Regions from separate parts of the Kitasatospora sp. NPDC050543 genome, predicted to be linked through region 2. Evidence: predicted binding sites of a transcription regulator. Region 2 holds the regulator's gene; the other holds the start of a gene.
What was found. Region 2 encodes HrcA, which represses chaperone genes, less so after heat shock. Its sites were predicted from a motif close to TTNGCACTCNGNNNNNCNGAGTGCNAA; they were not measured.
Positions count from the first base shown of each region.

Region 1: the regulator HrcA is predicted to act here: its motif matches at 1,691-1,717, upstream of groL (chaperonin GroEL).

Region 1 covers NZ_JBITGZ010000023.1:74,190-88,831, forward strand. Annotated here, with positions in the region: gene thrC (threonine synthase) at 1-356, shown strand, start outside; gene ACIBH3_RS25445 (ubiquitin-like small modifier protein 1) at 389-667, shown strand; gene ACIBH3_RS25450 (cold-shock protein) at 1,285-1,488, shown strand; gene groL (chaperonin GroEL) at 1,875-3,497, shown strand; gene ACIBH3_RS25460 (hypothetical protein) at 3,668-4,024, shown strand; gene ACIBH3_RS25465 (ABC transporter ATP-binding protein) at 4,394-5,161, shown strand; gene ACIBH3_RS25470 (FtsX-like permease family protein) at 5,158-7,983, shown strand; gene ACIBH3_RS25475 (hypothetical protein) at 8,064-8,744, opposite strand; gene ACIBH3_RS25480 (PadR family transcriptional regulator) at 8,854-9,201, shown strand; gene ACIBH3_RS25485 (hypothetical protein) at 9,198-10,133, shown strand; gene ACIBH3_RS25490 (copper homeostasis protein CutC) at 10,287-10,973, shown strand; gene ACIBH3_RS25495 (HelD family protein) at 11,085-13,133, opposite strand; gene ACIBH3_RS25500 (hypothetical protein) at 13,426-13,641, shown strand; gene ACIBH3_RS25505 (DNA repair helicase XPB) at 13,661-14,642, opposite strand, start outside.
Region 2 covers NZ_JBITGZ010000002.1:167,986-182,627, reverse strand. Annotated here, with positions in the region: gene ACIBH3_RS03150 (ribonuclease Z) at 1-706, opposite strand, end outside; gene ACIBH3_RS03145 (histidine triad nucleotide-binding protein) at 711-1,070, opposite strand; gene ACIBH3_RS03140 (RDD family protein) at 1,112-1,792, opposite strand; gene ACIBH3_RS03135 (PDZ domain-containing protein) at 1,896-5,144, opposite strand; gene ACIBH3_RS03130 (16S rRNA (uracil(1498)-N(3))-methyltransferase) at 5,235-5,984, opposite strand; gene dnaJ (molecular chaperone DnaJ) at 6,195-7,340, opposite strand; gene hrcA (heat-inducible transcriptional repressor HrcA) at 7,415-8,491, opposite strand; gene htpX (zinc metalloprotease HtpX) at 8,745-9,665, shown strand; gene ACIBH3_RS03110 (hypothetical protein) at 9,799-10,383, shown strand; gene ACIBH3_RS03105 (DUF3097 domain-containing protein) at 10,484-11,311, shown strand; gene hemW (radical SAM family heme chaperone HemW) at 11,428-12,657, opposite strand; gene ACIBH3_RS03095 (AMP-dependent synthetase/ligase) at 12,706-14,631, opposite strand.

The DNA.
Region 1 (14,642 bases), on a different contig from region 2:
CGGACACCATCGCCAAGTCGCTCGCCATCGGCAACCCGGCTGACGGGCCGTACGTGCTGGACATCGCCCGCCGCACCGGCGGCGCCGTCGAGGACGTGACGGACGGTGAGGTGGTCGCCGCGATCAAGCTGCTCGCCCGCACCGAGGGCATCTTCGCCGAGACCGCCGGCGGCGTGACCGTCGGCGTGCTGAAGAAGCTGGTCGAGACGGGGCAGCTGGACCCCGCGAAGGAGACCGTCGCGATCAACACCGGCGACGGCCTCAAGACCCTGGACGCGGTGGCCGATGCCGGTCTCACCGCCACGATCCGCCCGACGCTGGACTCGTTCCGCGCGGCCGGCCTCGCGTCCGTCTGACCCCTCACCACCTCGCAAGGAGAGCCACCGCCATGAGCGCCAACGTCCGCATCCCCACCATCCTGCGCACCTACACCGGCGGCGCCGCCGAGGTGAGCGCCGAGGGCGCCACCCTCGGTGACGTCATCGCCGACCTGGACCGCAACCACGCGGGCATCGCCGCCCGGGTCCTGGACGACGCCGGCAAGCTGCGCCGCTTCGTCAACGTCTACGTCAACGACGACGACGTGCGGTTCGCCGAGGGCCTGGCGACCGAGATCAAGGACGGCGCCAGTATCTCGATCATCCCGGCGGTGGCCGGCGGCTGCTGAGCCGGTGCCCGTACCGGCGACAGCGCCGCAACCAGTACCGACGCGCGCCCGAGCCGCCCGCACGACCGGAATTCCATTCTCCGGTCGTGCGGGCGGCTTCGGCGTGTCCGGGGATTTGGGGCGACCTCGTCCGGAGTAAAGTGTGGCTCGGCCGACGATGGGTATCCCCTCCCCTTTCCGGCTGATTCCACGCCTGTGCGCACAAACCGTGCACCGCCCGCGGCGCCCGGCCACCGTCCGGTCGCCGGGACCGCCCTCGGGGTCCGCTCGTGAAACATGTCAGGCCGATGTCAGAATTCCGGCCGGCGTTCGCGTAATACGTCCGCTATGTCCGGCGCGGAATGCCGATTTCCTCCGCTTTCATCCCGCAATGCCCCTTGCCGGCCGGCCTGAATTGCCGGTGATTGGGCCTGTTGCAGAGGGCGTTGATGCGGATACATTCAGCCGCGGTCGACGCATTCACCCGCTCGCTGCCACCCCCGTGGTGGACCTCGGCGGGGGTGTGCGGCGCGCACGGCTGCGCCCAGGGGGGGTTCCCCGGGCCGGCCTCGAAACCAGACCCGGGCCCGCTACCTGCGGGACCGTGAAGGGCCAGCACAGCACAAGGGGAGTTCGGAATGGCTCAGGGCACCGTCAAGTGGTTCAACGCGGAGAAGGGCTACGGCTTCATCGCGGTCGACGGTGGTGCGGACGTGTTCGTCCACTACAGCGCGATCCAGATGGACGGCTACCGCACCCTCGAGGAGGGCCAGCGGGTCGAGTTCGAGATCTCCCAGGGACAGAAGGGCCCGCAGGCGGACATGGTCCGCGCGGCGGTCTGACCCTTCCGGACCCAGGAGCCTCGGCTCGGCCCACGGGCTGGTGACCTCCAGCTTCTTCGACGGGCCCGTACGACACGCGTCGTGCGGGCCCGTCGCCGTGTCCACGCCGCGTCCGCGCCCTCTCCCCGCCGGCGTCGTGCGCCGACCCGGCGGCGTCCTCGCGGCGCGCCCCGGTGTCGGGCCCGGACACTCGCCGATAGGGCTTGCACTCACCACCCGAGAGTGCTAATCATTGGCGTTAGCACTCACAGCTTGAGAGTGACAACGGACCGGGTCGGTGAGGCCCCCGGGAGCGGTAGGGGAAGGGACCCCCGCACACCAGGGCCGTCCGTCGCGGGCACCTTCCGGTCCGGTGCAGTCGACCGCGTCCCGGAGGACCACTTCACATGGCAAAGATCATCGCGTTTGACGAGGAAGCTCGCCGCGGCCTTGAGCGCGGGATGAACCAGCTTGCCGACGCCGTCAAGGTCACGCTGGGCCCCAAGGGCCGCAACGTCGTCCTTGAGAAGAAGTGGGGCGCCCCCACGATCACCAACGACGGTGTCTCCATCGCCAAGGAGATCGAGCTCGAGGACCCCTACGAGAAGATCGGCGCCGAGCTCGTCAAGGAGGTCGCCAAGAAGACCGACGACGTCGCGGGTGACGGCACCACCACCGCCACCGTGCTGGCCCAGGCGCTCGTGCGCGAGGGTCTGCGCAACGTCGCCGCCGGCGCCAACCCGATGGCCCTCAAGCGCGGTATCGAGAAGGCCGTCGCCGCCGTCTCGGACCAGCTGCTGGCCCAGGCCAAGGACGTGGAGACCAAGGAGCAGATCGCCTCCACCGCCTCCATCTCGGCCGCCGACACCCAGATCGGCGAGCTCATCGCCGAGGCCATGGACAAGGTCGGCAAGGAAGGCGTCATCACCGTCGAGGAGAGCAACACCTTCGGTCTGGAGCTCGAGCTCACCGAGGGCATGCGCTTCGACAAGGGCTACATCTCGGCGTACTTCGCCACCGACCTGGAGCGTATGGAGACCTCGTTCGAGGACCCGTACATCCTGATCGCCAACTCCAAGATCAGCTCGGTCAAGGACCTGCTCCCGCTGCTGGAGAAGGTCATGCAGAGCGGCAAGCCGCTCGTCATCATCGCCGAGGACGTCGAGGGCGAGGCCCTGTCGACCCTGGTCGTGAACAAGATCCGTGGCACCTTCAAGTCCGTCGCCGTCAAGGCCCCGGGCTTCGGTGACCGCCGCAAGGCCATGCTCGGCGACATCGCCATCCTCACCGGTGGCACCGTCATCTCCGAGGAGGTCGGCCTCAAGCTGGAGAACGCCGGCGTCGACCTGCTGGGCACCGCCCGCAAGGTGGTCATCACCAAGGACGAGACCACCATCGTCGACGGTGGTGGCGACAGTGACCAGGTCGCCGGTCGCGTCAACCAGATCCGTGCCGAGATCGAGAACAGCGACTCGGACTACGACCGCGAGAAGCTCCAGGAGCGCCTCGCCAAGCTGGCCGGCGGCGTGGCCGTCATCAAGGCCGGCGCGGCCACCGAGGTTGAGCTCAAGGAGCGCAAGCACCGCATCGAGGACGCCGTTCGCAACGCGAAGGCGGCCGTCGAGGAGGGCATCGTCGCCGGTGGTGGCGTCGCGCTGCTCCAGGCCTCGATCGCGTTCGACAAGCTGGAGCTCGACGGCGACGAGGCCACCGGTGCCAACATCGTCAAGGTCGCGCTGGAGGCCCCGATCAAGCAGATCGCGACCAACGCCGGCCTCGAGGGTGGTGTCGTGGTGGAGAAGGTGCGCAACCTCCCCGCCGGCCACGGCCTGAACGCCGCCACCAACGAGTACGTCGACCTCATCGCCGCGGGCATCATCGACCCGGCGAAGGTCACCCGCTCGGCGCTGCAGAACGCCGCCTCCATCGCGGCGCTCTTCCTCACCACCGAGGCCGTCATCGCCGACAAGCCCGAGAAGGCCGGTGCCCCCGCGGGCGGCGGCATGCCGGGCGGTGACATGGACTTCTGATCCGGCTTCCGGATCGGCTGGTTCCTGATCGCAAGGGCGGTCCCCTCCGGGGGGCCGCCCTTGCTGTGTTTGCTGGCGCCGCTCGCGGCTGTGCTTGTTGCCGCCGTTCGCCGTTGGCCGCTCGCCGTTCGGGCAGCGGGGCTCGGGGTGGGGTGCGGGACAATGGACGGATGTCCAGTCCTGAAATCGAAGCCGCGCTGCACAACGCCCGGGCGCTGATCCTCGCCGACCTGACCGCGCGGGACGTGGCGGACGCCGCCGTGGTGTCGCTGGTCGAGAACGCCGTGACCCACCGTCGCTGGTGGCTGGAGCAGTGGCCGGACGGCACCGAGTACGTGCTCGGCCTGGTCGCCCAGGACGTCCAGGACGCGCTGCTGGAGGCCTACGGGCGTTGGCCGCTCTGCGAGGCCTGCGCGGCCGCAGGCGACCCGCACGCGCTGAGCGTGGAGCCGGAGCTCGGGCCGGAGCCGCACTGGGTGTGCGGCAAGGAGGGCGCCGTGCTGGCGCCCGTCGGCCAGCTGCGGTAGGCGCCGCGCGGCACGCGTGAGCCTGGTCGCGGCCACCCTCCTGACACCTCCTGACACCTCCTGACACCTCCTGACACAGCCACCGCTGCGCCCCCGAAGGCGCGGGGGTGGCTGTTCCCGTTTGCGCCGCCGCCGCCGCTGCCGGCCGCCGCGCGGCGTGCCCATGGCTGCTCCAAGGGCGACGATTCGTACTGGTTCCTCCGGATTTCGCTATATGCCGGTGACCTGCTTATGCCGTTCGCTTGTGTATGCCCTCCGGGAGCTGTATACATACTCGGTATGCAAGCCGAGGAGGTCGGTCCGGCCGAGAGCCGGCGACCGCAGCACCGGCAACGGCATGTCAAGCGTCCAGCGACACAAGGGGGAACCATGTCCACGTCCGACCCGAGCAGGTCCGGCGGCGGGCCCGTCCTGCACCTGGAGAACGTCACCCGGGTTCACGGCCACGGCGCGTCCGAGGTTCACGCACTGCGCGGAGTGGATCTCCAGGTCCACGCGGGTGAGTTCGTCGCGGTGATGGGCCCCTCCGGCTCCGGCAAGTCCACCCTGCTCACCCTCGCGGGCGGCCTGGACACCCCGAGCACCGGTCAGGTCCTCGTCGAGGGCGTCACCCTCGCCGGCCTCGGCCGGCGGGGCCTCGCCGATGTACGACGCCGCTCCGTCGGCTACGTCTTCCAGGACTACAACCTGATCCCCGCCCTCACCGCCGCCGAGAACGTCTCGCTGCCGCGCGAGCTCGACGGCCTCTCCGGCCGCGCCGCCCGCCGCGAGGCCCTCGCCGCCCTGGCGGAGCTGGGCATCGCGGAACTCGCCGACCGCTTCCCCGACGACATGTCCGGCGGCCAGCAGCAGCGCGTGGCGATCGCCCGCGCCCTCATCGGCGAGCGCCGCCTGATGCTGGCGGACGAGCCCACCGGCGCCCTCGACTCGGCGACCGGCGAAGCCGTCCTCGGCGTGCTGCGGGCCCGCTGCGACGCCGGCGCCGCCGCCGTGATGGTCACCCATGAGCAGCGCCACGCCAGTTGGGCCGACCGCGTGGTCTTCCTGCAGGACGGCGTGATCGCCGACGAGACCGTCCGCCACAACGTCGACACGCTCCACGGCTTCGGTAACGGGCACGTGGGGGTGGGTCGGTGAAGCTCTCCGCCTGGAGTGTCGCCCTGCGCATCGCCCGCCGCGACGCGTTGCGGGCCAAGGGCCGCAGCGCCCTGATCGTCGCCATGGTCGCGCTGCCCGTGCTCGGCGTGGCCGGCGCCGACGTCGTGCACCGCAGCGGCCAGCTCACCCCGGTCGAACGCGTCGAGCGGCTGATGGGCGGCGCCGATGCGCTGATCAGCGCCTACGCCCCGGGCAAGGAGGTCCAGCAGGCGCCGTTCGCCGAGGACGGGGTGCGCGCGGAGGCCGCCGTCGAGGGCCGGCCCGCCACCGCCGAACAGCAGCGCGGCGCCACCACCGAACCGGCCGCGCTGGTGGCCGGGTTGCTGCTGCCCGGCACGACCCTCACCCCCGCCCGGCCCGGCCCCGAGGCCGGCGCGCGCTCACGCGAGGGCCTGCTGCGTACCGAGACCACCGAGGCCGACCTCACCAGGCCGCTCTGGTCCGGACGGCTCGATCTCGTCAAGGGCCGTGCGCCCGGGGCCCCGCACGAGGCGGCCGTCACCCAGGCCTTCCTCGACGAGTCGGGGCTGCGACTCGGCGACGTCACCACGCTCAAGGGCCTGGAGGCCGCGCCGTTCACGCTGACCGGCGTCGTCGAGCACCCCGGGGACCTCTCGAAGGTCGAGTTCATCGGCCGCCCGGGCGAGGTCATCGCCCCGCTGGCCGCGCTCGCCGACGCCGCCCCGGCGGCCGGGGCCGTCCTCGGAGCGCAGCCGGCCGCCGGGCAGCCGGCCGCCGGGCAGCCGGCCGCCGGGCAGGCGGACGCCGAGAGGTCCGCGGTCAGCAAGAACGCCTGGCTGGTGCAACTGCCCGCCGGGGCCCGCCTGGACTGGGCCAAGGTCCAGGAGTTCAACCGGTACGGATACAGCGTCACCTCGCGTACCGTCGCGCTCGACCCGCCCGCCGGCGCCGACGTCCCCTACTACCAGAACGGCCGTTGGGGCTCCGACACCTCCGTCGGCGCAGGCACCGCCGTTCTCGTCGGCACCGTCGCCGGCATGGCGCTGCTGGAGGTCGCCCTCCTCGCCGGGCCCGCCTTCGCCGTCGGCGCCCGCCGCTCCCGCCGCCAGCTCGCGCTGCTCGCCGCCGCCGGCGGCCACCGCGGCCACGTCCGCGCCGTCGTTCTCGGCAGCGGCATCGTCCTCGGCCTGGCCGGCGCGCTCGGCGGTGTGCTGCTCGGTAGTGGGCTGGTCGTAGTGCTGCGCGCCTGGATCGAGCAGGCCGGCGGCAGCCGCTTCGGGCACATCGAGTTCCGGCCGCTGGATCTGCTCGCCATCGCCGCCGTCGGCGTCGTCACCGCGCTGCTCGCCGCGGTGCTGCCCGCCGTCCAGGCGAGCCGGCGGGACATCACGGCCGGCCTCGCCGGCCGCGACACCGTCACCGCCCCCAGCAAGTGGGTCACGGTGCTCGGCCTGCTGATGGTGGCCGGTGGTGTCGGCGCCGCCCTGTACGGCACCAGCGCGTACGAGACGGGGGCGATGCCCGTCGTCGGCGGCTTCACCACCCGCACGCTCTCCGTGCTGGGCGGTGCGGTGACGGCCGAACTGGGCCTGCTGCTCTTCACCCCGCTGCTGCTCTCGCTCTGCGGGCGGCTCGCCCGCTCGCTGCCGCTCGGCCCGCGGCTCGCGCTGCGGGACTCCGCCCGCCACCGCGCCCGTACGGCTCCCGCCGTCGCCGCCGTGATGGCCGCCGTCGCCGGAGCCGTCGCCGTCGGTGTCTACACCGCCGGCAGCGACGCCCAGGCCCGAGCCGACTACCGCCCCCGCACGCCGGTCAACGCCGTCACCCTCACCGTCGACGCCAAGGCCGACAGCCCCGAACTGCCGCAGCTGCGCAGGGCCGTCGAGCAGGATCTGGCCGGGCTCGGCGAACGCGCCGACCTCTACCAGGCCGTCCACGTCTTCTGCGCCGGCTGCCAGAGCACCGTCTACCTCAAGGGCGCCCCGGGCGGCCGGCCGGGCCGTGACCAGGAGCAGGGCCGGCTGGTCGCCGGAGACGCCGCCGCGCTGCGCAACCTCTTCGGCCTGCACGACCCGGCTGCGGAGAGCGCCCTGGCGGCGGGCAAGGTCGTCGTCTTCGACCGCGCCTACCTCCAGGACGGCAAGGCCGTCCTCCAGCTGCGCGGGAGCGGCGGCGGCCCGACGCAGCCCGGCGAGATCCCCAAGCCCGCGGTCCAGGAGGTCCCGCTGGACGCCGTCCTGATCGACAACCCGGCCGCGGCCCGCTTCGGGCCCGCGCTGGTGAGCCCCGCGACGGTGCAGAAGGCCGGTCTGCGGGCCGACCCGATCGGCTCGGTCTGGCTGCCCGCCGACGCGCCCGGCGGCAAGTCCGAGCAGCGTGCCGCCGCGACCGCAGTGCGGATCATGCCGTACGCCCTGCTCGACGTGGAGCGCGGTTACCAGCCGAAGAGCGATGTGGCCACGCTCTCGCTCAGCGCCTTCGCCGCCCTGATCGTCATCGGCGCCGCCGCCATCGCCACCGGACTCGCCGCCGCCGACTCCCGGCAGGACCAGGCCACCCTGGCCGCCATCGGCGCACCGCCGAGGATCCGCCGTACCCAGGCGGGCCTCCAGTGCGCGCTGATCGCCCTGATCGGGGCCGCCCTCGGTACGGTCAGCGGGTTCGTCCCCGCGCTGGGTCTGCTCAGGTCCCGCGCCGCCGGCCACATGGGGCCGACCGCCCCGCTCGCCGTGCCCTGGACGACGATTGCCCTGCTCGTGCTGGCACTGCCCGTCCTGGCCGGGCTCCTCAGCGCCGCTCTCACCCGCTCCAGGGTGCCGCTCACCCGGCGGGCCAGCTGACCCCGGCCCCCGCCACCGGCCCCGTCGCCGGCCCCGACCCGGCTCCGCCGTCGGCGGGCCCGGTCGGGGCGGGTGGCGTGCTACCGGCCGTCCTCCAGGCGTTCCAGCTCGGCGGCGAGGTTGGTGCGGGCCAGGGCGTCGAACCGCTCGCGGGCCGTGCGGGTGCGGTAGAGCGCGGGCAGCGCCAGCAGTTGGCGCAGGACGGCCGCGCGCCCGGCGCGGAAGTCCGGCTCGGGCACGAAGGCGTACTCCTCCCGGACGGCCGCCGCGTACGCCGCGTACGCGCCCGGCTCGCCGCCGAGGACGGCGAGGTCCGCGTCGCAGAGCACCTCGCCGTCCCGGTCGCCGGGTTCGGGGCGGTGACTGACGGTCAGCCGCACCAGCCGGGCCACCCGCTCCACCCGGTCGGCCGGCAGCCCGGCCTCGGTGAGCGCGCGGACGGCCAGTGCGGCGCTGCGCTCCTCGTTCTCCGAGCGGTCCGGCCGGTAGACGGCGTCGTGGAACCAGGCCGCCAGCCGTACGGCGTCCGGATCGTCCGCGTGCCCGGCGAGTGCGTCGACGTGGTCGAGCACCGCCCGCAGGTGGTCGGTGGTGTGGTACCGGCGCTGCGGCTCGGCCCAGCGGGTCAGCAGCTCGCGGCCGTACGGCTCGGGGTCGACCGTGGCGCCGCAGCGGCGCAGCAGGGCGGACCAGCGCTCGGCGAGGGCTTCGGCCGGCGACGGCACGGCTCCGGAGGGCGGTACGGCTTCGGGCGACGGCATGGGTTCGGGCGACGGCATGGGGACATTCTGATCCCTGCGCCGGACGTCCCGTCAGGCCGGCCCCTTGAGTCGCTGTACAGAATATGCCGGTCACCGATATATATGGACCATGACAGAACGCTCCATGCAGGAGCCGACGCTGCTTCTGCTCACCGCACTCGCCGATGCGCCGAGGCACGGCTACGCACTCATCCAGGAGGTCGCCGAGATCTCCGGTGGCCGTGTGAAGATGCGCACCGGCACGCTCTACGGCGCCCTCGACCGGTTGCTCCAGCAGGGCCTGATCGAGGTGGCCGAGGAGGGGATCGTCGACGGCCGCGCGCGCCGGACGTACGCGCTGAGTTCGGCCGGCCGTGCGGCCCTGGCCACCGAGGCCGACCGTCTGCGGGCGGTCGTCGCCGAGGCGGACCGCCGCCTCACCATCATTCGCCCGAGGGTCAGGGGAGCCTTCGCATGACCATGACCGATTCCGCACTACGGGCCGCCCTGCGGCTCTATCCGGTCCGCTACCGCCGCGAGCGCGGCGAGGAGATGGCCGCCACCTTCGCCGAGACCACGGCCGGGTCCTCGGGGCACGCGGCCGCGCGGGAGGTCCTCGACCTCGCCGCGTACGGCCTGCGGTTGCGCCTGGGGCTGGCGTCCGGCGCACTGCCGGCCCGGCTGGCCGCGATGGCCGCGCCGTTCGCGGTCGGCGCGGCGGCCGGTGTCCCGCTGGCGCTGCTGGAGCGCCGGTTCCGGGGCGGGCTGCTGAACCTGGAGGCCGGCCCGTCGTTCGGCGTCGCCTGGGTGCCGGCGCTGCTGGCCGTGGTGGCGGCGCTGTTCGGGCGCTGGGCGGTGACCCGCGCGCTGGCCGTGCTGGGCGCGCTCGCCGTCGCGGCGCAGGCCTGCTTCGACTACTCCTACCTGTTCAGGTACGAGGCGTTGAACAGCTGGGGACTGGCCCGGTGGGCCGCGATGGTGGCCCCGCCCGTGCTCTGGGCGCTGATGCTGCTCGCGATCCCGTCGGACCTGCTGCCCCGGATGACCTGGGCGCGCCGGGCCGCGGTGCTGGCCTCGATGCTGACGGTCTTCGCCGCGTGGCGGATGTCCGACGTCCTCGGGCAGTCGGTCAGGCAGCTGACGTACTGGGACGCGGGGGTGCTCTGCCTCGCCCTGGCGGCCGTGGTGGGGGCGGCGCGCGGGCGCTGGCTACCGGCCGCGCTGGCCGTCACGAGCCTGCCCCTGCTGATGGCCTCCAGCCTAAACGGCATGCACTACACGGCCGGTGCGTTCCACAACCCGGTGTTCGTGCTGATGATGCCGGCCCTCGCCGTGGTGGTCGCCATCGGCCTGCGCTCGGTGCAGCATCCCGAGGTCGCGTTCTCGAAGCAGCCGTCGGTCGCGGACTGAGGCCGGGCGGTAGGCGGCGGGCAATCGGGCGTGTGGGCGCCCGGTTGCCCGCTTCGGCGTGCCCCGGTGCGCTCGGACGCGTTGCGGTGCGCTCCGCCGTGCGCCGGCGTGCGGGGCTCGCCGGGGGGTGGGGCGATGTGGCAGGGTGAGCACATGTCTAGACCAATCTTCGAAGTGATCGCGCTGACCGCCCAGGACGCCAGGGCCGCCGAGTCCGGCGGCGCCGACCGGCTCGAACTGGTCTCGGACATGGCCGCCGACGGGCTCACGCCCGCGGTGGCGGAGTTCGCCCGGATCCGCGCCGCCGTACGGATCCCGCTGCGGGTGATGCTCCGGATCCGGGACGGCTTCGCGCCCGGGAGTGTCGACGACCTGCGGGCCCGGGCCGCCGCGCTGCGCGCGGAGGGCGCGGACGAGTTCGTCCTCGGGTTCCTGGCCGCGGACGGCGCCGTCGACCTCGCCGCCACCCGGGCGGTCGCCGAGGCCGTGGCCGGCTGCCGCTGGACCTTCCACCGGGCCGTCGACCACAGCGCCGACCGGGCCGCCGTACGGGCCGCCGTCGGTGACCTGCCCGGTCTGGACACCTTCCTGACGTCCGGGTCGGCCGCGGGCGTGGACGCCGGCCGCGAGGTGCTGGCGACCGAGCTGGCCAGGGCGGGGGAGCCCGGCTACCGGCAGCGGATCCTGATCGGCGGCGGCCTGCGCGCCGAGCACGTACCCGGGCTGCGGGCGGCCGGCTTCGACGCCTTCCACGTCGGCGGCGCGGTCCGGGCCGACGGCTGGGAGTCGCCGGTGGACGCGGCCAAGGTCGCCGAGTGGCGGGCGCTGCTGGACGCCTGAGCCACCGTGCGCGCGGGCCCGCGCCCGCCTGCGGGGACTGAGGGGCGGATACCGGGGGCGGACACGGGGGCGGGTGCCCGTACGGCGCCCGCCCCCTCGGCGTCGCCGCCCTCAGCCCAGCTGCTCCGGCAGCGGGCGGGCGTGCAGCACGGCCAGGCCCGAGACGGCTCGGGTGAGCGACACGTACAGCCGGCGCAGCCCGGTGCGCTCGTCCGGCTCGCCCTCCACGACGGCGGCGGGCTCGTCCAGGACCACGTAGTCGTACTCCAGGCCCTTGGCCAGCGAGGCCGGCACCAGGGTCAGCCGGGCCTCGGCGGTGGTCTCCTCGCCCGGCGTCAGATACGCCAGCCCGGCCTCGGCCAGCGCCTCGGCGAGCAGCGGGATGCGGGCGTCCGCCGCGATCAGGCCGGTCGAGCCCTCGTGGGCCAGCGCCTTGCGGCAGGCCTCGACGACGGCCGGCACCAGGTCGTCCTCGATCCGGGTGACGCTCAGCGACCCCGGCGTGTCGCGGATCGAGGTGGCCGGGGCCAGCCCGGGGGCGATCGCGGGCAGCAGCCGGGAGGCGTACGCGATCACCTCCTCCGGCACCCGGAAGCCCTTGGTCAGCTCCTCGATGTGGGCGCCCGGCTTGCCCAGGTGGTGCAGGGCCTCCGGCCAGCCGGCCGTGGCCCAGGGCGTGGTGCCCTGGGCGAGGTCCCCGAGCACGGTCGCCGAACCGGTGGTGCAGCGCCGCCCGACCGCCCGGTACTGCATGGGGGAGAGGTCCTGCGCCTCGTCGAGCACCACATGGCCGAGCGAGGGGGTGCGCTGCACCAGGTCGGTCGCCTCGTCCACCAGGACGGCGTCGGCCTGCGTCCAGGGGGCGGTGCGGACCGAGCGTCCGGGCCTGGCCCAGCGGATCGCGCGCTGCTCCTGCTCGTCGAGGATGCCCTCGGCGCAGCGCGCGAGGAACTCCTCGTCCGAGAGCAGCCGGTGCACCAGCTTGGCCGGGTCCACCGGCGGCCAGCAGGCCTTGACCACGGCCTTGACCTGGGGGTTGCGGGCGACGGCGTCCTGCACCCGGTCGTCCGGCGCCTCGCCGCCCTGCTCCATCTTCAGCAGCACGGCGTGCGCGATCCGCTGCGGCAGGGCCTCGCCCGCGGCGCCGTAGCGGATCTCGCGGGACTTCAACTCCTCGACGATCTCGACCAGTTCGTACGCCGGGACGCGCCAGCGGCGGGAGCCGCGGACCACCACGCAGGGCTCGGTGGGCAGCGTGATGCCGGCCCGTACGGCCCGCCGCAGCACCTCGGCCATCCGGGCGTCGCCCTTGAGCCTGGCCGCCTCGGCGTCGTCCTCGCCGCGCACCTCCACGTGCGCGACCAGCTGCTGGACGGTGGCCTGGGCCACCTCCAGCTCGCCGAGCGCCGGGAGCACCTGCTCGATGTAGGAGAGGAAGGCGTTGTTGGGGCCGATCACCAGCGTGCCGGTACGGGCCAGGCGCTCGCGGTGCGCGTACAGCAGGTAGGCGACGCGGTGCAGACCGACGGCGGTCTTGCCGGTGCCGGGGGCGCCCTGGACGCAGATGGTGCCGCCGACGTCGGCGCGGACGATCTCGTCCTGCTCGGGCTGGATGGTGGCGACGATGTCGCGCATCGGGCCCACGCGGGGCTTCTCGATCTCGGCGGCGAGCAGCGCGGAGGCGGTGTCGGCCTCGGCCGGGTCGCTCAGGTGCTCGTCCTCGTACGCGGTCAGCTCGCCGCCGGTGTAGCCGAAGCGGCGCCGGCGCTCGACGTCCATCGGCTCGGTGCGGCTGGCCCGGTAGAACGGCTGGGAGACGGGCGCACGCCAGTCGATCACCATCGGGTCGCCGGCGGCGTCGTGCACGTGGCGGCGCCCGATGTAGAAGCTCTCGCCGGTGGCGCCCTCGGCCAGCTCCTCGCTGATCGCGTGCAGGTAGTCCAGCCGGCCGAAGAACAGCGGGGTGTGGGCGAGGTCGGCCAGCGCCGCGATCCGGCTGGTGATCTGGTTCTGCAGGACGACGGCGGCGACCCAGGTGCCGGTGACGTCACGGATGTCCAGGGACTCGGCCTCCTCGCGCATCGCGCGCAGTGCGGCCCGGGACGCGGCCAGGTGTTCGCGTTCGCGCTGGAGGGGGTCGGTGGTGGGACTGGCGGGCACAGCGAACCTTTCCGGCTGCCCTGGTGCAGGTGCAGCGGACTCGTCGTAGCTCACGGTGGGGGACACCGGCCGGTTGCCGAGCGGTCGGTACCTCCCCCGGCTGCCGACGGACGGCACCACGGTTCGGGAGGGGGCAGACGGAGAATCCTAGACCCGTCGGAGTCAGGGTGCTAACGGATTTCCCCCCGGCTCACCTCGGGGGCGCCGTACGCCGCAGGTACGACATCCGCTGCGGGGGGATACGGCCTTTCGGGTGATGTGCCGGGGGTGGCCGAAAACTACTGTGGAAGGCATGAGCACCGTAGAGATGACGGCGCCCCGGGCAGCGGCCACGACCCGCCGGGTGCGCGCACCGAAGACCACCACCCGCCCCGCGGGCGGCGGCGCCAGCCCCGTGCGCCCCGGCCGCCGCCGTAACCGGCTGGCGACGGCCGTCCGCAATGTCGGCATCGCGCTGGGGACCACCGCCCGGGTCGTCTTCCTCGGCCGGGACGGCGTCGGCCTGTGACCTGGGGCGTCAGCCGCCGTCAGCCCTGGAGCACGTCGTCCGCGTCGATGATGCGGTAGGCGTAGCCCTGCTCGGCCAGGAAGCGCTGCCGGTGGGCGGCGAAGTCCTGGTCCACGGTGTCGCGGGCGACCACCGAGTAGAAGTGGGCCGAGTGCCCGTCCGCCTTGGGGCGCAGTACGCGGCCCAGGCGCTGGGCCTCCTCCTGGCGGGATCCGAACGTCCCGGAGACCTGGATGGCGACGGTCGCCTCGGGCAGGTCGATGGAGAAGTTGGCCACCTTGGAGACCACCAGGACGCTGATCTCCTTGGTCCGGAAGGCCTCGAAGAGCTTCTCGCGCTGGGCGTTGCTGGTCTCGCCCTTGATCACCGGGGCGTCCAGGACCTCGCCGAGCTCGTCCAGCTGGTCGATGTACTGGCCGATGATCAGCGTCTGGTCCTTCTCGTGCTTCTTGACCAGCGCCTCCACCACCCGCCGCTTGGTGGCGGTGGTCGCGCAGAAGCGGTAGCGCTCCTCCGGCTCGGCGGTGGCGTACGCCAGGCGCTCGGAGTCGGTGAGGGTGACGCGGACCTCGCAGCAGTCGGCGGGCGCGATGTAGCCCTGTGCCTCGATCTCCTTCCAGGGGGCGTCGAAGCGCTTGGGGCCGATCAGCGAGAACACGTCCCCTTCGCGGCCGTCCTCGCGGACCAGGGTCGCGGTCAGGCCGAGCCGGCGGCGGGCCTGGAGGTCCGCGGTGAACTTGAAGACCGGCGCGGGCAGCAGGTGCACCTCGTCGTAGACCACCAGGCCCCAGTTGCGGGCGTCGAACAGCTCCAGGTGCGCGTAGGCGCCCTTCCGCTTGGTCGTCATCACCTGGTAGGTGGCGATGGTGACCGGGCGGATCTCCTTCTTCGTGCCGCTGTACTCGCCGATCTCGTCCTCGGTGAGCGTGGTGCGCTTGACCAGCTCGTGCTTCCACTGGCGGGCCGAGACGGTGTTGGTGACCAGGATCAGCGTGGTGGAC
Region 2 (14,642 bases):
CCGCGTCCACGAAGGTCGCCTCGATGACCAGCATGTCCGCGCCCTCGGCGAGGCGCCCGACGCCCTCGCAGAGCCGGGTGTCCATCACGAAGGCGAACCGCTGGCCCGGGCGGGGTTCGCTGACCTCCTCCAGGGTGATGCTGCGGCCGTCCACCTCGATGACGCCCTGGTGCTGGAGGCGGCCGACCGCCGGGCCCGCGATGCCGAGCGCCGCGAGGCGCTCGGGCACCAGCCGGCGGCCGTCCGGCTCGGTGAGCCGGTAGCCGAACGACTCCACCGGGTGCGACAGGCGCAGCGCCTCCAGCGTGAAGCGGCCGGCGGCGCCGGGCAGCGGGCCCGGCTCCTCGATCGGGTGCGGGCGCAGCACGGCCGTCTCGTGGAAGGCCGTGGCGTGCCGCAGCCGCTGGAAGAAGACCTCGCCGGAGGCCGGGAAGTAGACGTCCACCGGGTGCGGGACGCGGTCCAGGTTGATCCGCTGGATCACGCCCGCGAGCCCGAGGCAGTGGTCGCCGTGGAAGTGGGTGATGCCGATCCGGGTGATCTGGGTGGCGGAGACCCCGGCGTGCAGCATCTGCCGCTGGGTGCCCTCGCCGGGGTCGAAGAGCAGGCCCTCGCCGTCCCACCTGAGCAGGTACCCGTTGTGGTTGCGGTGCCGGGTGGGAACCTGGCTGGCGGTGCCGAGGACGACGAGTTCGCGCTGTGACACGAGGTCAGACCAGGCCCTCGCGCAGCGGCGTGCCGCCGAGCACGTGGACGTGGGCGTGGAAGACGGTCTGGCCGGCGCCCGCGCCGGTGTTGAAGATCAGCCGGTAACCGGACTCCGCGATCTTCTCGTCGGCGGCCACCTCCCCGGCCTCCACCAGCAGTTCGGCGGTCAGCTCCGGATCGGCGGCGGCCAGCGCGGCGGCGTTCGGGTAGTGCGCCCTGGGGATCACCAGGATGTGCGTGGGCGCCTGCGGGTTGATGTCGCGGAAGGCGATGGTGCGGTCGTTCTCCCGGACCACGGTCGCCGGGATCTCACCTGCCACGATCTTGCAGAACAGGCAGTCGGGCTGCGGCTCGCCGGCCATCGGGGTCTCCTCGCGAAATCGGTGGGGACTACGGCCGCATGCTAGCCGAGCCGCCCGGTCAGCTGCTTCCAGTCGTTCAGGTCCTTGCGCCGCACGATCCGCACGCCGCAGGCCTCCTCCGGCTCGACGTCGTCGTCGAGCAGCAGGCCGACCGGCAGGATCACCCAGCCGAGCAGCCAGCGCTTGGTCAGCCGCCAGGTGTGCGGGCGGGTGACGTCCTTGAACCGGATCACCCGGGTGGCCATCAGGAACTTGCCCAGGCTGCAGCCCGCGATGCGGGCCAGCACCACGTGGTTCAGGAAGGAGACGCCGACCAGCACGCCGAAGAGCGTCGTGAAGTACGCCTGCGGCGAGTGCTTCGCGGCGGCGAAGGCGGCCACCACCGCGATCGCGGAGTCCACCACCGCGCCGGTCATCCGCCGCAGGTCACCCGCCTCCTGCGGCTTGCGCGGCGGCAGCGGGGAGCCGGTCTGCGGGTAGGGCTGACGCGGGTGCGGCTGCGCTGCGTACGGCTGCGCCTGCGCCGGGTACGGCTGCGGCGGGTACGGGTGCGGGTACGGCTGCTGTGCCTGCGGCGGGTACGGCTGCGCGTACTGCGGGCCGCCGTACGGCTGCTGCCCGTACGGGTTCGGCTGCTGCTGCCCGTAGCCGGGCGGCGCCTGGCCGTAGGAACCCTGCGGGTGACCCTGTGACATGTACTTCCCCCGTGCGCGGTTGATCATGAGCAGCCCCGCATCCTACCCAGGCCCCGGAGTGGGAAGTCGGCCCGCCCGACTCCCCACTCCGGCTTCCCGCTTTGGCCGGCCCCGTCCGGGGCTCCGCGCGCTACCGGCCGGGCAGCGCCGGCGGGGTCTTCGCCGGGTTCCGCTCCAGCGCCTCCAGGGCGAGCCGCACGCCCTCCGCCAGCTGGGTGTCCCGGCCGGCCGCCCAGTCGTGCGGGGCGATCAGCACCTCGACGTCCGGGTCGACGCCGTGGTTCTCCAGGCCCCAGCCGTAGCCCTCCAGCCAGGAGGCGTACTTGGGCTGGGTGACACCCGTGCCGTCGACCAGGCTGTACCGGCTGTCGATGCCGATCACCCCGCCCCAGGTACGGGCGCCGACCACCGGGCCGATCCCCAGCGCCTGGATCGCGGCGTTGACGATGTCGCCGTCCGAGCCGGAGAACTCGTCGGCCAGCGCCACCACCGGCCCCCGCGGCGCGTCCATCGGGTACGGCACCGGGGTGACCCCGTCCCGCATGATGTCCCAGCCGATCAGCCTGCGGTTGAGCTTCTCGATCACCAGCTGCGAGGTGTGGCCGCCGCGGTTCTCCCGCAGGTCGACGATCACGCCCTCCCTGGCCATCTCCACCCGCAGGTCGCGGTGCAGCTGCGCCCAGCCCGCGCTGACCATGTCGGGGACGTGCAGGTAGCCCAGCCGCCCGCCGGACAGCTCGCGGACGGCGGCCCGGCGGCCGCTCACCCAGTCGTGGTAGCGCAGCGGCTCCTCGTCGGCCAGCGGGACGATCACCGGGTGACGCTGGCCGGTGCCGTCCTTGCCGGCCACCGTCAGCTCGACCGGCTGGCCCGCGGTGCCGGCCAGCAGCGGCGCCGGGCCGGTGACCGGATCCACCGGGCGGCCGTTGACGGCGATGATCGCGTCGCCCGGGCGGACGGCGGCGCCGGGCGCGGCCAGCGGGGAGCGCGCCCTGGGGTCGGAGGACTCGCCGGGCAGGATCCGCCCGATCCGCCAGTGCTCCCCGTCCTTGACCAGATCGGCACCGAGCAGGCCCTGCCGGCGGGCCGGCTCGCCGCCCGGGCCGTGCGCCATGACGTACGCGTGCGAGGTGCCCAGCTCGCCCTGGATCTCCCAGAGCAGGTCCACCAGGTCGTCGTGCGAGCCGAGGCGCTCCACCAGCGGGCGGTACCGGGCCAGGGTGGCCGTCCAGTCCAGGCCGCCCAGGTCGGCGCGCCAGAAGTTGTCCCTGGCCAGACGGCCGTTCTCGTCGAACATCTGGCGCCACTCGGCCGCCGGGTCGACGGTGACCCGCAGCCTGGCCAGGTCGACGTCCGTCTCGTCGTCCTCACCGGCGGCCTTGTGGTCGGCGGGCAGGATCCGCAGCTGCCCCTCGTCCAGGACGGCCAGCCGGGTGCCGTCGCCGCTGACCTTGTAGGCGTCCAGGCCCGAGACCAGCTCCTCGGCGCGCAGCTTCTTGAAGTCGAAGCGCTCCAGCGTCGGGCGCGGGCGCTCGTCCTCCAGCGAGGCCGCGTCGTCGCCGAGCTCGCCCAGCAGCGGCAGCCTCGTCCAGAGCACACCGTCCTTGGCGGCGCGCAGGCTGCCGAAGCGCCCGCCCTCCACCGGGAAGGGGATGATCCGGTCGGCGATGCCGTCCAGGTCGACCCGGGTGACGGGCGGGGTGTCGGCGCTCTCCTCGGCGTCCGCCTTCCGGCCCCTGGTCTCGTCGTCCTCCTCGCCGTAGGGGCGCCCGGCCCGCTGCGGGCCGAACGGCGAGGGGGTGTCGGCGGCCAGCGTGATCAGGTACGGGCGGCAGCCGTTGGGGAACGACAGGTCGAAGACGTGGGCGTCGTAGACCGGGTCGAAGTTGCGCACCGAGAGGAAGACCAGATGCCTGCCGTCCGAGGTGAAGGCGGGCGAGGTGTCGATGAAGCGCTGCGGGGTGGCCTCGCCCACGGTACGGGTGGCGAGGTTGGCCAGCATGATCTGGCGCAGCGGGAAGGGCCCCAGCGCCGGCTGGGACCACGCCAGCCAGGTGGAGTCGGGGCTGAAGACCAGACCGCTGACGTCGCCGTCGACGCTGCGGGTGAGCTCGTGGACGGCGCCGTCGGCGAGGGTCACCAGCAGCACCCGGCCGTCGTGCGAGGCGGCGGCGGCGTGCTTGCCGTCCGGCGAGACCACGAGGTCAAGCACCCGGCCGAGCTGACCGGCGGCCAGCCTGCGGCGCTCGGCGCCGAGCACCGCGGGGGCGTACTCCAGGGCGTCGTCGCCCTCGGCGTCGGTGGCCCAGAGCACGCCCTGGGCGCCGTCCTCGCCGGGCACGATCCGGGCCAGCCTGGCCCGCACGCCCGGGGTCTCGTCCAGCACCCGGGCCGGGCCCTCGCGGTGCGTCAGCCAGTGCACGGAGCCGCGCACGACCACGGCGCTGGCGCGGCCGGTGCGGTCGGGGGAGGCCGTCTCCAGCCAGTGCGCGGCGCTGACCGGGCGCGGGCGGCGGCCGGCGCCCGGGCCGGCCAGCCTGATGTCCAGGCGGCGCGGTTCGGCGCCGTCCAGGTCGTCCAGGATCCACAGGTCGCCGCCGCTGTGCCAGACCACCCGGGTGCCGTCGGTGCCGGCGTTGCGGGCGTAGAAGCCGCCGTCACCGGTGCCGTGCCCGCGCAGGTCGGTGCCGTCGGGGAGGCTGGAGTACAGTCGGCCGACGCCCTCGTGGTCGGAGAGGAAGGCGATCCTGTCGCCCACCCAGAGCGGGGATTCGATGTTGCCGCGGCCGTCCAGCTCGCTGTGCAGCCGGGTGAACTCCTGCGCGCCGATCCACAGCCGGCCGGCCGTGCCGCCCCGGTAACGCTTCCAGTGCGCGGGCTCCCGGCTGAAGGCGGAGAGCAGCAGCGTGCGGCCCGGCCCCTCGCCATCGGCGCCCGGCTCCAGGGCGAGGCCCCCGATCGGGCCGTACGGCAGCCGGGTGGGCTCGCCGCCGTCGAGCGGCACGGCGAAGGCCCAGGTGCGGCGCAGGGTGGCCTGGCCGGCGGCGGTGGTGGCGATCGGGCGGCCGTCGGCCGTCCAGCCGCGCAGCCTGGTGTACGCGCTCCCCCAGTACGTCAGCCGCCGGGGCGGGCCCCCGTCTGCGGGCGCCACATGGACCTCGGGTGCGCCGTCCCGGGTCGAGGTGAACGCGATGGACCGCCCGTCCGGGGAGAACCGCGGGTGGGCGACCGGTACTTGATCGGCGGTCAGCCGCCAGGCGCGTCCGCCGTCCAGCGGAGCCAGCCAGATGTCGTTCTCGGCGGCGAAGGTGATCAGCTCGCCGTGCAGGTGGGGATGGCGCAGGTAGGCGTCGGCTGCGGTGTTCTGGAGTTCGGTCACCCGGCCAGACTATGCACGCGCACACACCGTGCGAAGGCAATTCCGGGCACAGCGCATCCTCGCGGGCTACGGGCGGGCTGCCTGCCCGGCTCAGGCCCAGCGGCCGGTACGGCCCAGCAGCAGCGCGCCGGCGGCCACCCCCGCCGTCGAGGTGCGCAGTACCGAGGAGCCGAGGCGGTGCGGCCGGGCGCCGGCCTCGGCGAAGGCGGCCAGCTCCTCCGGGGAGACCCCGCCCTCGGGGCCGACGATCAGCACGATGTCGCCCTGCCCCGGCAGCTCGGCGGTGGCGAGCGGCTCGGCGCCCTCCTCGTGCAGCACGGCGGCGAAGGCGGCGGCGGCCAGCAGCGGGGCCAGCTGCCTGGTCGTCATCGGGTCGCGGACCTCGGGGAAGCGCAGCCGACGGGACTGCTTGCCCGCCTCGCGGGCGGTGGAGCGCCACTTGGCGAGCGCCTTGGCGCCGCGTTCGCCCTTCCACTGGGTGATGCAGCGGGAGGCGGCCCAGGGGACGATGACGTCCACGCCGACCTCGGTCATGGTCTCGACCGCGAGCTCACCCCGGTCGCCCTTGGGCAGCGCCTGGACGACGACGATCCGGGGGGCGGGTTCGGGCTCGTGACGTACGGCGGCCACCGTGACGTCGATCGCGTCCTTGCCGTGCACGGCGGCCACCGAGCCGTCCACGCCGAGACCGAGGCCGTCCGCGAGGGTGACCGCCTCGCCGGGCTCCAGCCGCTTCACGGCGGCGGCGTGCCTGCCCTCGGGGCCGTCCAGCCGCAGCACCGAGCCCGGGGCGGCGCCGGCCAGCTGCGCGGTCTCGACGACGAACACGGGTGCGGTCATGGCGGGTTCCCCAGGCGGTGGTGGAGCGGGTGGCACGGGCACAGCGGGCCGGACGGGCACGGCGGGTGGCGCAGGAGCGAACGGGCGCAGGTGCGGGCGGGAGCGGCGGGTGGTGGGACGGGTGCGGCTCGTGATCGTCTGCACGATCACGAGCCGCCCGGCCGCTCGGCGGCCGCCGGCATCAGCGACCCCAGCACCCGGCCGCCGGTATCAGCGGCCGTTGAAGGCGTCCTTCAGCCGGGAGAACAGCCCCTGCTGGCCCGGCGCGAACTGGCCCGAGGGCCGCTCCTCGCCGCGCAGCACCGCGAGGCGGCGCAGCAGGTCCTCCTGCTCCGGGTCGAGCTTGGTCGGCGTCTGCACCTCGACGTGCACTATCAAGTCGCCTCGGCCGCCGCCGCGCAGGTGGGTGATGCCCCGGCCGTGCAGCGGGATGGACTGGCCGGACTGGGTGCCGGGCCGGATGTCGACCTCCTCCAGCCCGTCCAGCGTCTGCAGCGGCACCTGGGTGCCGAGCGAGGCCGCGGTCATCGGGATGGTGACGGTGCAGTGCAGGTCGTCCCCGCGGCGCTGGAACGTCGGGTGCGCCGTCTCGGCGATCTCGACGTACAGGTCGCCGGCCGGGCCGCCGCCGGGGCCGACCTCGCCCTCGCCGGCCAGCTGGATCCGGGTGCCGTTGTCCACACCGGCCGGGATCTTGACCGTGAGGGTGCGGCGGGCGCGGACCCGGCCGTCGCCGGCGCACTCGGGGCACGGGGTCGGCACGACGGTGCCGAAGCCCTGGCACTGCGGGCAGGGGCGGGAGGTCATGACCTGGCCCAGGAAGGACCTGGTGACCTGGGAGACCTCGCCCTTGCCGCGGCACATGTCACAGGTCTGCGCGGAGGTGCCGGGAGCGGCGCCCTCACCCGAGCAGGTGGTGCAGGTGACGGCGGTGTCGACCTGGAGTTCCTTGGTGGTGCCGAAGGCGGCCTCCTCCAGGGTGATCTCCAGACGGATCATGGCGTCCTGGCCGCGGCGGGTGCGCGAGCGCGGCCCGCGCTGGCCGGAGGCCGCGCCGAAGAAGGCGTCCATGATGTCGGAGAAGCCGAAGCCGGCCGCGCCCGCGCCGAAGCCGCCGGCGCCGCCGCCACCGCCGTTCGGGGAGAGCGGGTCACCTCCGAGGTCGTAGACCTGCCGCTTGGAGGGGTCGGAGAGCACCTCGTAGGCGGCGTTGATCTCCTTGAACCGCTCCTGCGTCTTCGGGTCCGGGTTGACGTCCGGGTGCAGTTCGCGTGCGAGGCGCCGGAACGCCTTCTTGATCTCGTCCTGCCCCGCATCCCGTCGGACGCCGAGTACCGCGTAGTAGTCCGTGGCCACCAAATGCTCCGCTTGTTCCGCCTCTAGAAGTGCTGCGACTGGTTGTCACCATCGGAGTCCCGATGGTGCTGCTGCTATGACTCGGCCAGGATCTGGCCCACGTACCGTGCCACCGCCCGCACCGCCCCCATTGTGCCCGGGTAGTCCATCCGGGTAGGACCGATCACACCCAGCTTCGCCACACTCTCGTCGCCCGAACCGTAGCCGACCGAGACGACCGAGGTGGAATTGAGCCCTTCGTACGCGTTCTCCCGGCCGATCCGGACCGTCATCCCGGCGTCGGCGGTCTCACCCAGGAGGCGGAGCAGGATGACCTGCTCCTCCAGCGCCTCCAGCACCGGCTGGATGGTGAACGGGAAGTCGTGGCCGAAGCGGGTCAGGTTGGCCGTGCCGGCCAGCATGATCCGCTCCTCGTTCTGCTCGGCGAGGGCCTCGAAGAGGGTCACCAGCACGGTGGTGACGGTCGGCCGGTCGGCCGGCTCGAACGCCGCGGGCAGGTCCTCCAGCAGGTCGGGGACATCCGGCAGGCGCTGGCCGCCGGCCCGGACGTTGACCTTGGCGCGCAGGTCCGCGAGGACCGTCTCGCCGACCGCACCCGGGCAGTCGACCATCCGCTGCTCGACCCGGCCGGTGTTGGTGATCAGCACCAGCATCACCTTCGCCGGGGCGAGCGCCACCAGCTCGATGTGCCGGACGGTCGAACGGGAGAGCGAGGGATACTGGACGACGGCGACCTGCCGGGTGAGCTGCGCGAGCAGCCGTACGGTACGCGCGACCACGTCGTCCAGGTCCACCGCGCCGTCGAGGAAGTGCCGGATCGCGCGCCGCTCGGGCGCGCTCATCGGCTTCACCTCGGCCAGCCGGTCGACGAACAGCCGGTAGCCCTTGTCGGTGGGGATGCGCCCCGCGCTGGTGTGCGGCTGGTGGATGTAGCCGTCCTCCTCCAGCGCCGCCATGTCGTTGCGCACGGTGGCCGGGGAGACACCCAGACTGTGCCGCTCGACCAGCGCCTTGGAACCGACCGGCTCCTCGGTGCCCACGTAGTCCTGCACGATGGCGCGCAGCACCGCGAGCTTGCGGTCGTCGAGCGGACGGACGTCGAGGTGCCGGGTGTCGATCTGGCGAGCGTCGGACTTGCGGTCGTCAGACATGGCACGCACCTCCGTCTTCGCACGTTGTCCGATATGACTCTTATGGCCCGGACCTTGGCACTCTTGACGGTCGAGTGCCAGAACCGTACCTGCCAGTGTAAGGCCCGGGTCCGACCGCAGGAACGGCCCGCCGTGGTGATCCTGCACGCATGGCGCCCACCCGACACCCACGGGGCCCGGCGCGTGCGGGGTGATGCCCGCAGCCCGTCCGGGTGGCAGCATCGAAAGCGAACGGCGATTCGGAGGAGCAGCGATGTCCACCTCAGGCCAGCACACCCGCTTCGCACCCGACCGCGGACTGACCAGCCGGATGGTCGTGACCATGTTCGTGATCGGCCTGCTCTACGTGGGCTTCACCGGGCTGCTGATCGCCCTGCTGCGCGGCGCCTGGCCGCTGATCGTGCTGATCTCCGGCGGGCTGTTCATCGCGCAGTTCTGGTTCAGCGACAAGATCACCGAGCGGGCGATGGGCGCCCACGAGGTGACCCCCGAGCAGTACCCGCAGCTGCACGGCACCATCGACCGGATCTGCGCGTTGGCCGACATGCCCAAGCCCCGGGTCGCGGTGGCGAACAACGACATGCCCAACGCCTTCGCCACCGGCCGCAAGCCGGAGAAGGCCGTGGTCTGCGTCACCACCGGGCTGCTGCGCCGGCTGGAGCCGGAGGAGCTGGAGGGCGTCCTCGCCCACGAGCTCTCGCACGTCGCCCACCGCGACGTCGCGGTGATGACGGTGGCCGGGTTCCTCGGCGTACTCGCCGGCGCGATGACCCGGATCGCGCTGTACGGCGGGATGATGGGCGGCAACCGCAGCAGCAACGACTCCAACGCGGCGATCGCGATGCTGATCATCCCCCTGGTCTCGATGGTGGTCTACGCGATCAGCTTCCTGCTCACCCGGCTGCTCTCGCGCTACCGCGAGCTGGCCGCCGACCGGGCGGCCGCCCAGCTCACCGGCCGGCCCAGCGCCCTGGCCTCCGCGCTGACCAAGGTCAGCGGCCAGATCGCCGCCATTCCGACGAAGGACCTGCGCCAGGCGCAGGCCTATAACGCGTTCTACTTCGCCCCGGCGCTCAGCCCCCGGGACGTCGCCTCCCAGCTGCTCTCCACGCACCCGTCGCTGCAGACGCGGCTGGACCAGCTGGCCAAGATCTCCGCCGAGCTCAACCGCTGAGCTCGGCCGCTGCGCCCTCGTCCGGGGCGGGCCCGTCCGTCCGCGACCGGCGACACCACGCCGGCGCGCCGCGGCAACTCAGCTGCACACCCGCACACCTGCACAGCGACACAGCGACCGATGGAGGATCACCGTGGGATTCCTGGACGCCCTGTTCGGCCGTACCAAGCCCGTGCGACCGGACCTGGACCAGCTCTTCGGCGTCCCCTCCGCCGCGCTCACCCTGGAGGCCGCCGCCGGCTTCCGCCCCACCGGGCTGGGGTCGGTGTGCTTCGCGGCCGTCGAGGGCGGTGCGTTCGGCGAGGTGGAGCGGCAGGTCCGGGCGCTGCTGGACGCCGACACCGAGCGCGGCGGCACCCCGGTGGAGGCCAGCCGGGACGACTACGGCTACTCCTGGCTGCTGGCCCGGCACACCCCCGAGGAGCTGCCGGACCTGGTCAACGACCTGCACGCGGTCAACAGCGAGCTGGAGGCCAACGGCTTCGGGCCGCAGCTGCTGTGCTCCCTGATCGCCTTCCGCAACGACGGTGGGCAGTCGCTGGCGCTGGTCTACCTGTACAAGCGCGGCACCTTCTACCCGTTCGCCCCGATGCCGGGCGGCGGGGAGCGGCGCAACAGCCCCCTGGAGCTCCAGGTGAACGCGCTGCTCGGCAACGACCTGCGGCTGGAGTCGGACCTCTCCCGCTGGTTCCCGGTCTGGGGCGCGCCGGGGCTGTGAGCGCGGGAACAGCGCCGTGAAGCGGGCCGGGCCCCGGCGCAGGCCCGCACCCGGGCCGGTGACGCGGGCTCAGCCGGGTGACTGCCTATAGTGCTTGTCCATGCACAGCAGGCAGTACGGACCCGACCTGACCCCGCCGTGGAAGCGGCAGCAGCCCGCGCCCGAGGTATCCGCCGAGCGGGACCTGGTGGTGGAGGAGGCCGTGACCGGCTTCTGCGGAGCGGTGGTGCGCTGCGAGCGGACGGCGGAGGGCTTCACCGTCACCTTGGAGGACCGCTTCGGCAAGCACCGGGTCTTCCCGCTGACCCCGCGCGGCTTCCTGCTGGAGGGCCGGGTGGTCACCCTGGTGCGGCCCGCCGCGCCCGCGCCCGACCGGGCTCCGGGGCGGACGGCCTCCGGCTCGGTGGCCGTGCCCGGCGCCCGCGCGCGGGTGGCCCGGGAGTCGCGGATCTACGTGGAGGGGCGGCACGACGCGGAGCTGGTCGAGCGGGTCTGGGGCGAGGACCTGCGGATCGAGGGCGTGGTGGTGGAGTACCTGGAGGGCATCGACGACCTGCCCGCGATCGTCGCCGAGTTCGCGCCCGGCCCGGGCCGGCGCCTGGGCGTCCTGGTGGACCACCTGCTGCCCGGCACCAAGGAGCACCGGATCGCCGCGCGGGTGACGGGCGAGAGCGTCCTGGTCGTCGGGCACCCGTACATCGACGTCTGGGAGGCCGTGAAGCCGACCGCCGTGGGCATCGCGGCCTGGCCGCAGGTGCCGCGCGGCGAGTCCTGGAAGGAGGGCGTCTGCCGCCGCCTGGGCTGGCCGGTGGACACCCCCGCCGCCTGGCGGCGCATCCTCGCCTCGGTGAACTCCTACCGCGACCTCGACCCGGCCCTGCTCGGCCGGGTCGAGGAACTGATCGACTTCGTGACGGTCACCGACTGAGGTCCGCTCAGGCGTAGGTCTGGAACTCCGCGGTGTCCAGGGTCAGCCCGAGCACATCCACCGGATCCCTATCACCCGGTCATCCACGGCGGTCATCACACGCTCCCTCAGGAAGATCAGTCCACCAGGTCACGCACCACGGCGTCCGCCAGCAGCCGCCCCTGGAGCGTGAGGACGGCGCGGCCGGCGGCGTACGCGGCCGGGTCGAGCAGGCCGTCGGCCAGGGCGCGGTCGGCGGCGCGGCGGCCGGCGGGGGCGAGCAGGTCGAGCGGGCAGCCGTCGACCAGGCGCAGCTCCAGCAGGATGCGCTCCACCCTGCGGTCCTCCTCGGGGAGGATCTCGCGGCCCTGGGCGGGGGTGCGGCCCTCGGCGAGGGCCTGGGCGTAGGCGGCGGGGTGCTTGGCGTTCCACCAGCGGACGCCGCCGACGTGGCTGTGGGCGCCGGGGCCGGCCCCCCACCAGTCGGCGCCGGTCCAGTACAGCTCGTTGTGGCGGCAGCGCCCGGCCTCGTCCGTCGCCCAGTTGGAGACCTCGTACCAGGTGAAGCCGGCCTTGCTGAGCGCCTCCTCGGCTATCAGGTAGCGGTCGGCGTGCACGTCGTCGTCGATCATCGGCAGTTCGCCGCGCTTGACCCGGGCGGCGAGCTTGGTGCCGTCCTCGACGATCAGCGAGTACGCGGAGACGTGGTCGGGCCCGGCGCCGATGGCGGCGTCCAGTGAGGCCCGCCAGTCGTCGTCGGACTCGCCGGGGGTGCCGTAGATCAGGTCCAGGTTGACGTGCTCGAAGCCGGCCGCGCGGGCCTCGGCGACGCAGGCCTCCGGGCGGCCGGGGGTGTGGTGGCGGTCGAGCAGCTGCAGCACGTGCGGGCGGGCGCTCTGCATGCCGAAGGAGATCCGGTTGAAGCCCCCCTCGCGCAGCTCGGCGAGGTACGCCGGGTCGACCGACTCGGGGTTGGCCTCGGTGGTGACCTCGGCGCCGGGCGCGAGGCCGAACTCCTCGCGGATCGCCGCGAGCATCTTGACCAGGTCGCGGGCCGGCAGCAGGGTCGGCGTGCCGCCGCCGAGGAAGACCGTCTGCACGGGCAGCTCGGCCGTGCCCAGCACGCCGCGGGCGTGGCGGATCTCCGCGACGAGGTTGTCGGCGTACGTCTCCTGCGAGGCGACCACACCGGAGGAGCGCAGCTCGGTGGCGGTGTAGGTGTTGAAGTCGCAGTAACCGCAGCGGGTCGCGCAGTACGGCACGTGGACGTAGAACCCGAAGGGCCGCTCGCCCAGCCCGGCGAGGGCGTGGGCGGGCAGGGAACCGTCGGACGGCACGGGTTCGCCGTCGGGAAGTGCGGAGGGCATACGTCCATTGTCCGGTACGGCCCGGGTGGGCCGTACCGGACCGGGGCCTCAGGCCTCGACGGTGCCCGCGTACATCTCGGCGACGGCGTCCGCGTACGTCCGCTCGACGACCGGGCGCTTGATCTTCAGGCTCGGGGTCAGCTCGCCGTGCTCGATGTCCAGGTCGCGTGGGAGCAGGGTGAACTTCTTGATCGTCTGCCAGCGCTGCAGATCGCCGTTGAGCCGCTGCACGAAGCCCTCGATCAGCTCGCGCACCTGCGGCGAGGCGACCACCTCGGCGTAACTCTTGCCGGCCAGGTCGTGTGAGGCCGCCCAGGGCATGATCGCCGCCTCGTCCAGGCCGATCAGCGCGGTGCAGAAGTTACGGCCGTTGCCGATCACCAGGATGTTGCTGACGAACGGGCAGACCGCCTTGAACTTGCCCTCGACCTCGCTCGGCGCGACGTACTTGCCGCCGGAGGTCTTGAACATGTCCTTCTTGCGGTCGGTGATCCGCAGGTAGCCGCCCTCGGCGAGCTCGCCGATGTCGCCGGTGTGGAACCAGCCGTCCGCCTCCAGCACCTCGGCGGTCTGCTCCGGCAGGTTGTGGTAGCCGCGCATGATGCCCGGGCCGCGCAGCAGGATCTCGCCGTCCTCGGCGATCCGGACCTCGGTGCCGGGCAGTGGCAGGCCGACGGTACCGATCCGGTAGTCCTCGGCGCGGTTGACGGTGGAGCCGGCGCTGGTCTCGGTGAGGCCGTAGCCTTCCAGGATCGGCACACCGGCGCCGGCGAAGAAGTAGCCGATCTCGGGCGCCAGGGCGGCGCTGCCGGAGACCGAGCCGCGCAGCCGGCCGCCGAACGCGGCGCGGATCTTGGCGTACACCAGCTTGTCGGCCAGCGCGTGCTGGAGGCTCAGGGCCAGCGGCGCGCTGTCGCGGCCGGTGGCGATCCGGTTGGCCTGGGTGATCCGGGCATAGTCGCGGGCGACCTTGGCGGCCCAGAGGAAGATCTTGTACTTGGCGCCGCCCTCGGCCCTCGCCTTGCCGGCGATGCCGTTGTAGACCTTCTCGAAGATCCGCGGCGCGGAGGCCATCAGGGTCGGGCGGATGGCCGGCAGGTTGTGGATGATCCGGTCGACCCGGCCGTCGACGGCCATCACGTGGCCGGTGGCGATCTGGCCGGAGATCAGCGTCTTGCCGAACACGTGCGACAGCGGCAGCCACATGAACTGGATGTCCTCGGCGCGCAGCAGCCCGCTGGCCTCCTGCGCGCGGCCCTCGTACGCCCAGCAGTCGTGCACCAGGCGCACACCCTTGGGGCGGCCGGTGGTGCCGGAGGTGTAGATCAGGGTGGCGAGCTGCTCGCGGTCGATGGCCGCGACGGCCTTCTCGATCGCGTCCGGGTGCTGCGCCAGGTACTCGGTGCCGCGCTGCTCCAGCTCGGCGAGGGTGAGCACGTTCAGGCCCTTCGCCTCGGGCTGCTCGGCGGGGGCGTCGAAGAGGATGACGGTCTTCAGCTCGGGCAGCTTGTCCAGCTGGGAGACGGCCTTGGCGAGCTGGCCGGCGTTCTCGGCGAACAGCGCCTTGGAGGCGGAGTTCGAGAGGATGAACGCCGTCTCGTCCGCGTTGGTGCTCGGGTAGACGGTGGTGGTGGCCGCGCCGGCGCACATGTTGCCGAGGTCCGCGATGATCCACTCCAGCCGGGTGGACGCGGACAGGGCGACTGGGTCCTCGGCCCGGATGCCGAGTGACAGCAGACCGGCGGCGACCGCCTTGACCCGGACGGCCGTCTGCGCCCAGGTGAGCGAACGCCACTGCTCGGCGCCCGGCGCGCCGTCCGCCGCGTGCTCGTCCACCGGCGCCGGGAAGCGGTACGCCTCGCCGTCGGGGGTGGCCGCGACGCGGTCCAGGAACAGGTGTGCCACCGAGGCAGGACGCCCTTCGACGAGGGCGACGCCGGCGGAGGAGTCGATCAGGGACTGCGCGGAACTCAACGAGACCTCCG